DNA from 3 places in the Romboutsia sp. genome. Region 1 is predicted to be linked to each of the others. Evidence: riboswitches for the same ligand, from Rfam matches in the RefSeq annotation. Region 1 holds a riboswitch; each other region holds the start of a gene.
What was found. Region 1 has a riboswitch for cobalamin ahead of AC11VW_RS02240 (cobyric acid synthase). Riboswitches for the same ligand answer to the same signal wherever they lie in the genome.

Region 1 (3,218 bases):
ATGAGATAAGAAAAACAAATTTATATTTTATTGCAGTAACTAACGAATTAGGTATGGGAATAGTTCCAGCTAATAAACTTAGTAGAGTATATACAGATATTGCAGGCAGAATAAATCAACAGATAGCATCACAAAGTGATGAAGTATATTTTGTAGTAAGTGGTATACCTATGAAGATAAAGGGGTAGATTATGAAACGATTTATTGCAATACTTCAATTTATGACTAGAATACCTATAAATATAGATGTAGGATTTGATGAAGATTTTCATAAATCTATAACGTATTTTCCGCTAGTAGGACTTGTTTTAGGAATATTATTATTTTTAGTAGGGATAGTATCAATAAAAATATTTGATCCATTTGTGACATCTATAATAATTACGTTAGCATCAGTTTTATTAACAGGAGGTCTCCATATTGATGGATTAGGAGACACATTTGATGCTATATATAGTTATAGAGATAAAGAAAAAATGCTAGAAATAATGAAAGACTCTAGACTAGGAACTAATTCACTTTTAGCTATAATGTTTGTTATTTTACTTAAAATAGGATTTATATACAGCGTTATAACTCAAGGATTTATGTGGATGGTAATTTTTATGCCAATTATAAGTAGATTAGGAGTTATAAGACTAATGTATAAAACAGTTAGTCCTAGAGCTAAAGGAATGGGAAATATGTTCATAGGAAAAGCAACTGCAGGCATGTTTATAACAGCTATAACATATACAATAGCAATGGTAGTATTAATATCAAGAGTTATATTTTATTCACCAACTATGTTAATAGCAAAAATATTAATGTCTATAATCGTTGTTCTTATATTTAATCAAATGTTCAAACAACATATATATAAGAAAATTGACGGAGTAACAGGAGATATTTTAGGATGTAGTGTAGAACTTGGTGAAGTTATATATTTACTTTACATATACTTAATAATAGGATAACCTTTAAAGAGGTGTGCATATGACAAAATTAATTTTAGTAAGACATGCATTGACTACTGATAATCAAAACAATAGATTATCAGGCCATATAGATAGTGTGGTAAGTGAAAGTGGTAAAAAACAAATTGATAAATTAACAACTTATTTAGAAAAAATAGAAATAGATAAAATTTATACCACTACATCATCAAGAACAAAAGACACAGTAAAACAAATTGCAAAATTAAAAAAAATAGAAATAGTAGAAAAAGAAACATTAAAAGAAATTAGCTTTGGAGATTTTGAAGGAATAACCTTTGATGAAATTAAAAGTAATTATCCAAAACAATTTCAAGATATGATAGATAAAGGATATGAATATAAATATCCTAATGGAGAGAGTTTAATAGACTCATACAACAGAGTGGCAAATGAAATAAGTAAAGTAATTTTTGACAATAAAGATAAGACAATACTTATATGTTCTCATGGAGGAACTATAAGAAATATAATAACTTACTTAATATCAAACAGTTATGAATACCACTGGAATTTTAAAATTGATAATGCATCAGTTACAATTTTAGAAGTGGAAAATGGGTTTACTGTAATAGACACCATGAATAACACAAATTTTATTTAGCCTTTAAAATCGAATACTAGATTAAAATAGGTTTTTAGAGATTAAAAGGGAAAAAGGTTAAATTCCTTTGCAGCCCCCGCTACTGTAAAACTGACGAAACTAGAAATTACCACTGTCTTAAGGATGGGAAGGTATAGGAGTAGGATGAAGTTGAGCCAGGAGACCTGCCTAATTTAATTTATTGATGAGATCTTCGGGGTGAAGGTTTTTATTTGATATATCTTAAAATAAAAGTCCTAACTCTATTTAGAGTTAGGACTTTCTTAATATTTAGAAAATTAAAAAAATAGGGAAGTGAAATAATGGGCAAGAAAATAATGTTACAAGGTACTGCTTCTAATGTTGGTAAAAGTATTCTAACTGCTGGATTATGTAGAGTATTTAAACAAGATGGTTATAGTGTTGCACCATTCAAATCACAAAATATGGCATTAAATTCTTTTATAACAAAAGAAGGTCTTGAGATGGGAAGAGCTCAAGTATTCCAAGCTGAAGCAGCAGGAATAGAAGCAATAGCAGATATGAATCCGATATTATTAAAACCATCAGGAAACCATAGATGTCAAGTAATAGTAAGAGGTAAGGTACGAGAAGATATGTCTTCAAGTGATTATCATATTTGCAAGCCTAAGTTAGCAAATGAACTAAAGAATATATTTGAACAATTTAGTAATAACTATGACATTGTAGTTATGGAAGGTGCAGGAAGCACAGCAGAGATAAATTTAAGAGAACATGATGTTGCCAATATGGGAATGGCAAAAATTGCAGATGCTCCAGTAATAATAGTTGGGGATATAGATAGAGGAGGAGTATTTGCATCATTAGCGGGTACGATGCTCTTATTAAATGAAGAAGAAAGAAAAAGAGTTAAGGGAGTAATTATAAATAAGTTTAGAGGAAGAAAGGAACTTTTAGATGATGGCGTAAAAATGCTTGAAGAAATAATAAAAGTTCCTGTTCTTGGAGTTATTCCTTATAGTGATATAAAAATAGAAGATGAAGACAGTGTGACAACTAGATTTAAGACGAAGATGAATAAAAATGATATTCATATAGAAATAATTAGAACGCCTCATATGTCTAATTTTACAGACTTTAATATATTCGAAACTCAAGAAGATGTAAGTATTAGATATGTGGATTATGGTGAAACACTGGGAAATCCTGATATGGTAATAATTCCAGGAAGTAAAAGTACAATAGATGATTTAAAGTACATAAGAGAAAATGGATTAGAAGAACAAATAAAGGAATTACATAAGAGAGGTAAATTGATATTTGGTATTTGTGGAGGATATCAAATGTTAGGAAAGAAGCTTAAAGACCCATACCATGTTGAAGGTGAAGTTGAAGAGTTTGATGGAATTGGGCTTTTAGATACAGAAACTACCTTTGAGATGGAAAAAACAACTACACAAGTAGAAGCCACAATATGTGATGGGCTTGGTGGATATATGATTAACCTTGAAGGAAAGAAAGTAAAAGGTTATGAAATACATATGGGAATAAGTAAGATAGGTGAAAATGTAAACAATTTAAACATAATTAATAAAAAATTAAATGAGGAAGTTAATTATGTAGAAGGTAGTGTTAACAAAGAAGGAAACATAGTAGGAACTTATCTTCATGGTATATTT
Region 2 (3,218 bases), on a different contig from region 1:
AAGTAGGAAAAAAACCATTTAAAGCTGGAAAGAGCACTGAAAACAAAGTTGAAACTGAAGTTAAACCATTGACAAAAACTGACAAAAAAAAGGTTTTTGCTATTATACTTGTATCTATGTTTTCAGTATTATTTTGGGTGTTTTGGTACTTAACTTATTTAGCTGCTTATGATTATGGTGGTCAGTTCATAAATATGACTGTAGGTGGATTTAAAGTTCCTCTTTCATGGTTTGACTCACTAAATTCATTTACATGTATTGCTCTTGGACCAGTACTTGGTGCACTTTGGTTCAAGCTATCAAAGAGACCTAAAGGTGATTTGAGCTTATTTAAAAAATTAGCGCTAGGTCTTAGTTTTCTTGGTATGTCTTTCTTAATGCTTGTATTTGCAGAGATTTCAAGAGGTGTAGGCGCAGGTGCTTCATCTAAAGCTAGTCTTGTTTACCTTTGTGCATTTGGAGTGCTTCTAAGTATAGGTGAAATGCTATTCTCACCACTTGGTAATTCTTTTGTAACTAAATATGCACCAAACAAAATTTACTCTGTATTACTTGGTGTTTGGACTTTTGCTACATTTTTAGCTGGAAAATCATATAGCTATCTGTACGCGTTTACTTCAAAATTCACTATAATGCAGGCGTATGTTGCGATTCCAATCGTTTTATTCATATGTGCAATACTTTTATTTGTATTTGATAAAAAGCTAATAAGATTGCTTGAAGATGAAGAAGTTAAAAATTTTGAATATGAAGAACAAACTGTATAAAATCTAAAAGTTAGATGTAAAGAAATGTGTTTCTCACCACTTGGAAACTCATTAAAATTGACGAAATCTTAAATTAAAAATTACCAAAGGCTATTCAAGATAATATATCATGGATGGTCTTTTTAAAATCCAAGAATACTATTAAAAAGAAGTGATTATGACAAAATATTGACACAATTTTGACACGAAAAATACATAATTATACATTATAATATATTTATATTAGAATTAGTAAAAAAACAGTAGGGGAATATGTTAATATAGTTGATACACTTAAAAACTTTCTATATAATAAAGATATAGATAATAAAGAAGTTTATCCGTATACAAGTAACAATGGCGAAAAAATACATAAAAAATATTAGGTGTCAATTGACTTAATAGGGAATTAGATGAAATTTCTAAGCTACCCCAGTAACCGTAAAACTGACGAAATCTTATATACCACTGAGAAATCGGGAAGGTGAGATAGTAGAATGACGTTGAGCCGGGAGAACTGCCAAATATTTAACTAGTACCTTCTGAGGGTGGGCTTACTAGGAGTTTCGTTAATGAAAATCAAGCATACTCTCAGAGTATGCTTTTTTAAAACCCTACATACAAAAATCAGACAGATAAAAGGAGAAATAAATAGTTAAGGCTATTTACAAAAGAGAGCATGAGCAAAAATAAAAACTTAATAATTTTATGTATACCTATAGTATTTTTAATTATATGCATGGGAATTTCTATAGGAAGTTCAAACATTAATATATTAGATACTGCTAACATATTGCTGAATAAAATGTTAAATATTCCATTAAGAGATAATATAAAACTAAAAGATATATCTATAATATGGACAATCAGACTTCCTAGAGTGCTACTTGCATTTATGGTTGGAGGATGTTTAGCAGTAAGTGGAGCGGTTGTGCAGTCTATACTTAAAAATGAATTAGCATCTCCATATACACTAGGGGTATCCTCAGGAGCATCATTGGGTGCTGGACTTGTTATAGTCCTTGGAATATCTATACCATTTTTAGGTGGTTTAACATTACCGATGGTTGGATTTTTATTTGGACTTTTAACTGTATATTTAGTTATTGTATTTAGTGGAAAAATAGACAAGACTATGTCAAATAATACTATAATACTTGCTGGAATGGTATTTGCATTATTTGTAAATGCACTTTTAACAACAATGACGGCATTATTTAGTGAAGATATAAAGAGTATAACACTTTGGCAAATGGGAAGCTTTTCTATGAAAGGTTGGTCATATGTACAGGCACTTATACCATTTTTATTGATTGGCATATTAGGAGTACTAAAATATATAAAAGAAATGGATATATTAACATTTGGAGAAGAACAAGCAAAAGCTGTTGGAGTTGACACTACTAAAGTTAAAAAAAGGTTATTCATATTTTCAACAACATTAACAGGTGCGGCGATATCTTTAAGTGGAACAATAGGTTTTGTTGATTTAATAGCACCACATATAGTTAGAAGAGTATTTGGTTCAAAACATAGTTATGTTATACCAATGTCTTTTATATTTGGAGGATGTTTAATGGTTATTACTGATTTGATATCAAGAACAATAATATCACCAGCAGAACTACCAGTAGGAGCGATAACAGCACTTATAGGAGCACCATTCTTTGCATATGTGTATTTTAATTCAAAGAAAGGTAGGTAAAATTATGTTAGAAATTAAAAATCTTTATTGTGGCTATGATGAAATTGATATTATAAAAAATATTAACCTAAAAGTTGAAAATGGTGAAAATCTTTGCATAGTAGGACCGAATGGATGTGGTAAAAGCACGCTTTTGAAATCTATTGCAAACATAATTGATTATAAAGGCAGTATAAAGATAGATAACAAAGAAGTATCTTCTTTTGATAGAAAACATCTTGCAACTAAGGTTGCTTTAATGAGTCAAATATCTCAAATTTATTTTCCATATACTATATATGAAACAGTAGCTCTTGGAAGATATGCTTATTCTAATAGTGTATTTTCAAGTCTTAGCGGCAAAGATAAAGAAATCGTATTAGATAGTATAGATAAGGTAGGGCTTTATGATATAAAAGATAAAATGATAAGTGAGTTATCAGGAGGGCAATTACAAAGGGTATTTTTAGCAAGAACTTTTGCACAAAATCCAGATATAATACTCTTAGATGAACCTACAAATCACCTTGATTTAAAACATCAAATAGAGATTTTAGAACACTTAGTAAGTTGGGCTAGAGATAATAAAAAAATTGTAATAGGAGTACTTCATGATTTAAACTTAGTTCAATATTTTGGAGATAAAGCAATTATGTTAAATGGTGGACAAGTTTTTTCATATGGTAGTCCTAAAGAAGTTTTAGAAAGTGAAAAGCTTAAAAATGTTTATGGCATAGATATTAAAAAATTTATGGTAGAAGTACTTGAAAAATGGCAATAAATAAGGG
Region 3 (3,218 bases), on a different contig from region 1:
TTTATAAAATCCTCCTCAGCTACAACGTCTACACTTACACATCCTTCAGCTTCAGTAAATTTAAAAGCATTATCTAACAATATTACTAGCACTTGTATTATACGATTTTTATTAGTAAATACATCAGGAATATGCTTTAAGTTCTTCGGTATATTAAAAGTTACTTCTAAGTCATCCGCCATAACTTCAAATTCCTCTACTGCTTCTAGTATCATCTTCTCCACATTTACTAAAGATTTTTCAAGCGCTACGTTTCCTGATTGTAATCTCGACAATTCTAACATATCTTCAATAAGTAATTCTAATCTCATTGACTCCCTAAGTATCATTCTATAATATTTTTTCTTATCGATTCTTTCTAAGAATACATCATCATTTAAGGTCTCTCCAATTGCACGTATAGATGTAACTGGTGTTTTTAACTCATGTGATACATTTGCTATATAATCTCTTCTAGTCTGTTCTAATAATTTAGCTTGTCTATCATTTTCTTCTAGCTTTGTTGCTAAGTAGTTAAAGGCCCTTGCAAGTTCTCCTATTTCATCTTCCTTGCACTCTTCTATTCTAGTAGAAAATTCTCCTTGTGACATAGCTACAGTAGCCTTAGTCATATCATGTAGCGGTCTAATCATTCTGTTTATGAATATGTATAATGGAATTATTATAGATATTAGTGCTAAAACCATGCTTACTCCTAAAACTATGTAAAATCCATTTAGTGATGAAGTAAGTTGATCTGCAATTTTAATAAAAAACATAGCACCTATTATATTTCCATCTTTTTTTATCGGTTGACCTACAAGTATTACATCATCACTTAATCCATGTAGTTTTGTTACTCCTTTTATAGAGTTACCTTTTAAAACGGTACCTATGTATGGTTGTAGTGCTTTGTTAAGCTCATCATCTTTGAATTTTTCGTGATTATATTCACTTGAAATTTCTTCTTGTGATGTATCATAACATTGAATAATAGCAGATTTCATCAAACTTGAATCTACTATATCATTTAAGTTACAATCATTTCCTACAAAGTCAGTAGCAAGTTTATTTATTTGTTGCTGAATTTCATTTATATTCACACCTAGAAAGTATTGTTTTATTGTAAAACTACAGAAAAATATTGTAGCAACTACTGCACCTATGGCTGTTACAATTATTATTTTAAATAATCTTTTGAATATGCTTTCTCTCATTAAGATACCTCAAACTTATAACCAACTCCATATATAGATTTAATTTCCCATGTTAAATCATCTGTTGGAAGTTTTTTTCTAAGTCTTTTAATTTGAGTATCTACCACTCTAGTATCTCCAAAATAATCATATCCCCAAACTTCAGATAGTATGCTGTCTCTATTTAAAATGTTACCTGGATTAGATGCCAGCATATAAAATATTTTTATTTCCTTTGGTGTAATTTTCAACAATCTTCCTTTTACATAAACCTCATGAGTATCTACGTTTATTTCAAGGTCTTCATATTTAACGCAGTTATTTTGCTTACTTACTATTGTTGTTCGTCTTAATACAGTTTTTATACGTGTTACAACTTCCCTTGGTGAAAAAGGTTTTGCAACGTAATCATCTGCACCTACTTCTAATCCAATTATTTTATCTATTGTTTCTGATTTTGCTGTAAGCATGATAATTGGTACATTACTGTTTTTACGTATTTCTTTACATACATCAGTCCCAAACATTTTAGGCATCATTAGATCTAGTAGTATTAAATCTGGTTTGATAGTTTTCGCTTTATTTAATGCATCTAATCCATCATAAGCAGATACATAATCCATTCCCTCTATTTTTAAATATTCCCCTATTGTCTCATGTACTGATTCTTGATCATCACATATCAAAATTAATGTATTTGACAATTTCTCCACTCTCCTCTTTTGTAAAATCAATTGTAATCTCTAGTAATAATTTAAAAAGAAAAATGCTTTAGCATGGAAACTAAAGCACTTAGTAAGGTTAGGTTGTTACATCTATATCTAATTGCTTAAGGGCAAATTTAAAAGCTCAACCAGGATGATTGAGCTTATCTTTATATCGTAAATATACTTAATATAGTATATTTGATAGTAAGAACATTCCTCATCCCCGAAGAATTTCTTTGATATCATAGGCAGGTATCCTGGCTTAGCTTCGTCCTACTAGTTTACCTTCCCGTGAATTATCACAGTGGTTATAAACGTTCGTCCACATTACAGTAGCGGGTGCTGCAAAGGATTTTACCTTTTTCCCTTTTACTCTCTTGTAGAGTACCTATAATACTTTTAAGTTGTTATAATATACTTATATACTATACTAACTTTATTATTTTTTCAACATATATATATTTATTTTTCCTTTTTACTTCCTAAATAATATCCTATGAACCCTGCTCCTAGAGCTGCTTGAGTTGAAAATAATAAACTTTCTATTTCTCCACTTGGTGGTTCATATAAACTTTTAAACCATGGTTTATATCCTGGATTTATTTGAGTTATAACACCTTCTGCTTGCCCATCTGCTCCACCATATTCAGCACCTGGATTAATTAGAAGTGGAATTATTATAAGTGCTACAGCTAGTAAAAGTAACATCACATTTTTTTTATTCATTGATTTTATATTATTCACTGATTTCGTATTTGTGTTCATCATAATCAACTCCTTCTCCTTCTTTTTCATTTATTAAATTATAAATTATAGTAGTAAGTATACCTTCTGCTATTGCTATCGGTATTTGAGTCATAAAGAAAACTCCTAAAAATTTCACTGCAGACACCATTACTCCACCAGTTGCATCTGGAAATGCTAGTGCAAGTTGCAGTGCAGTTATTGTATATGTAGATAAATCACCTAGAGCAGCACTTATAAACACATTAGTTCCAGGCTTTACATTTTTCTTTTTTAAAAATTTAAATATACAAAATGAAACTATAGGACCTACTATCGCCATTGAAAAAGCATTTGCTCCTAAAGTTGTTATTCCTCCATGTGCTAAAAGTAATGCTTGGAATAAAAGTACTATTGTTCCTAAGACAGCCATAACACTTGGTCCAAATAATATTGCTCCTAAACCTACCCCTGTTGGATGTGAGCAACTTCCTGTTAGTGATGGTATTTTAAGTGCTGATAAAACAAATACAAATGCCCCACATAATGCTAGTAATACCTTTTTTTTCGGTTCTTCTTTTACTAGTTTATTTATATTTTTCACTCCCATTAA

Region 2: linked by a shared signal. The riboswitch ahead of AC11VW_RS04190 (FecCD family ABC transporter permease) and the one ahead of AC11VW_RS02240 (cobyric acid synthase) in region 1 are both predicted to bind cobalamin.
Region 3: linked by a shared signal. The riboswitch ahead of AC11VW_RS09810 (response regulator transcription factor) and the one ahead of AC11VW_RS02240 (cobyric acid synthase) in region 1 are both predicted to bind cobalamin.

What each region holds. Positions count from the first base shown of each region.
Region 1 covers NZ_JBXKIW010000018.1:4,705-7,922, forward strand. The annotation lists gene cobU (bifunctional adenosylcobinamide kinase/adenosylcobinamide-phosphate guanylyltransferase) at 1-188, shown strand, start outside; gene cobS (adenosylcobinamide-GDP ribazoletransferase) at 192-956, shown strand; gene AC11VW_RS02235 (histidine phosphatase family protein) at 976-1,578, shown strand; cobalamin riboswitch at 1,590-1,764, shown strand; gene AC11VW_RS02240 (cobyric acid synthase) at 1,881-3,218, shown strand, end outside.
Region 2 covers NZ_JBXKIW010000038.1:10,372-13,589, reverse strand. The annotation lists gene AC11VW_RS04195 (peptide MFS transporter) at 1-767, shown strand, start outside; cobalamin riboswitch at 1,114-1,285, shown strand; gene AC11VW_RS04190 (FecCD family ABC transporter permease) at 1,426-2,451, shown strand; gene AC11VW_RS04185 (ABC transporter ATP-binding protein) at 2,456-3,211, shown strand.
Region 3 covers NZ_JBXKIW010000061.1:13,838-17,055, forward strand. The annotation lists gene AC11VW_RS09805 (sensor histidine kinase) at 1-1,196, opposite strand, end outside; gene AC11VW_RS09810 (response regulator transcription factor) at 1,196-1,879, opposite strand; cobalamin riboswitch at 2,113-2,289, opposite strand; gene AC11VW_RS09815 (energy-coupling factor ABC transporter substrate-binding protein) at 2,345-2,650, opposite strand; gene AC11VW_RS09820 (energy-coupling factor ABC transporter permease) at 2,619-3,218, opposite strand, start outside.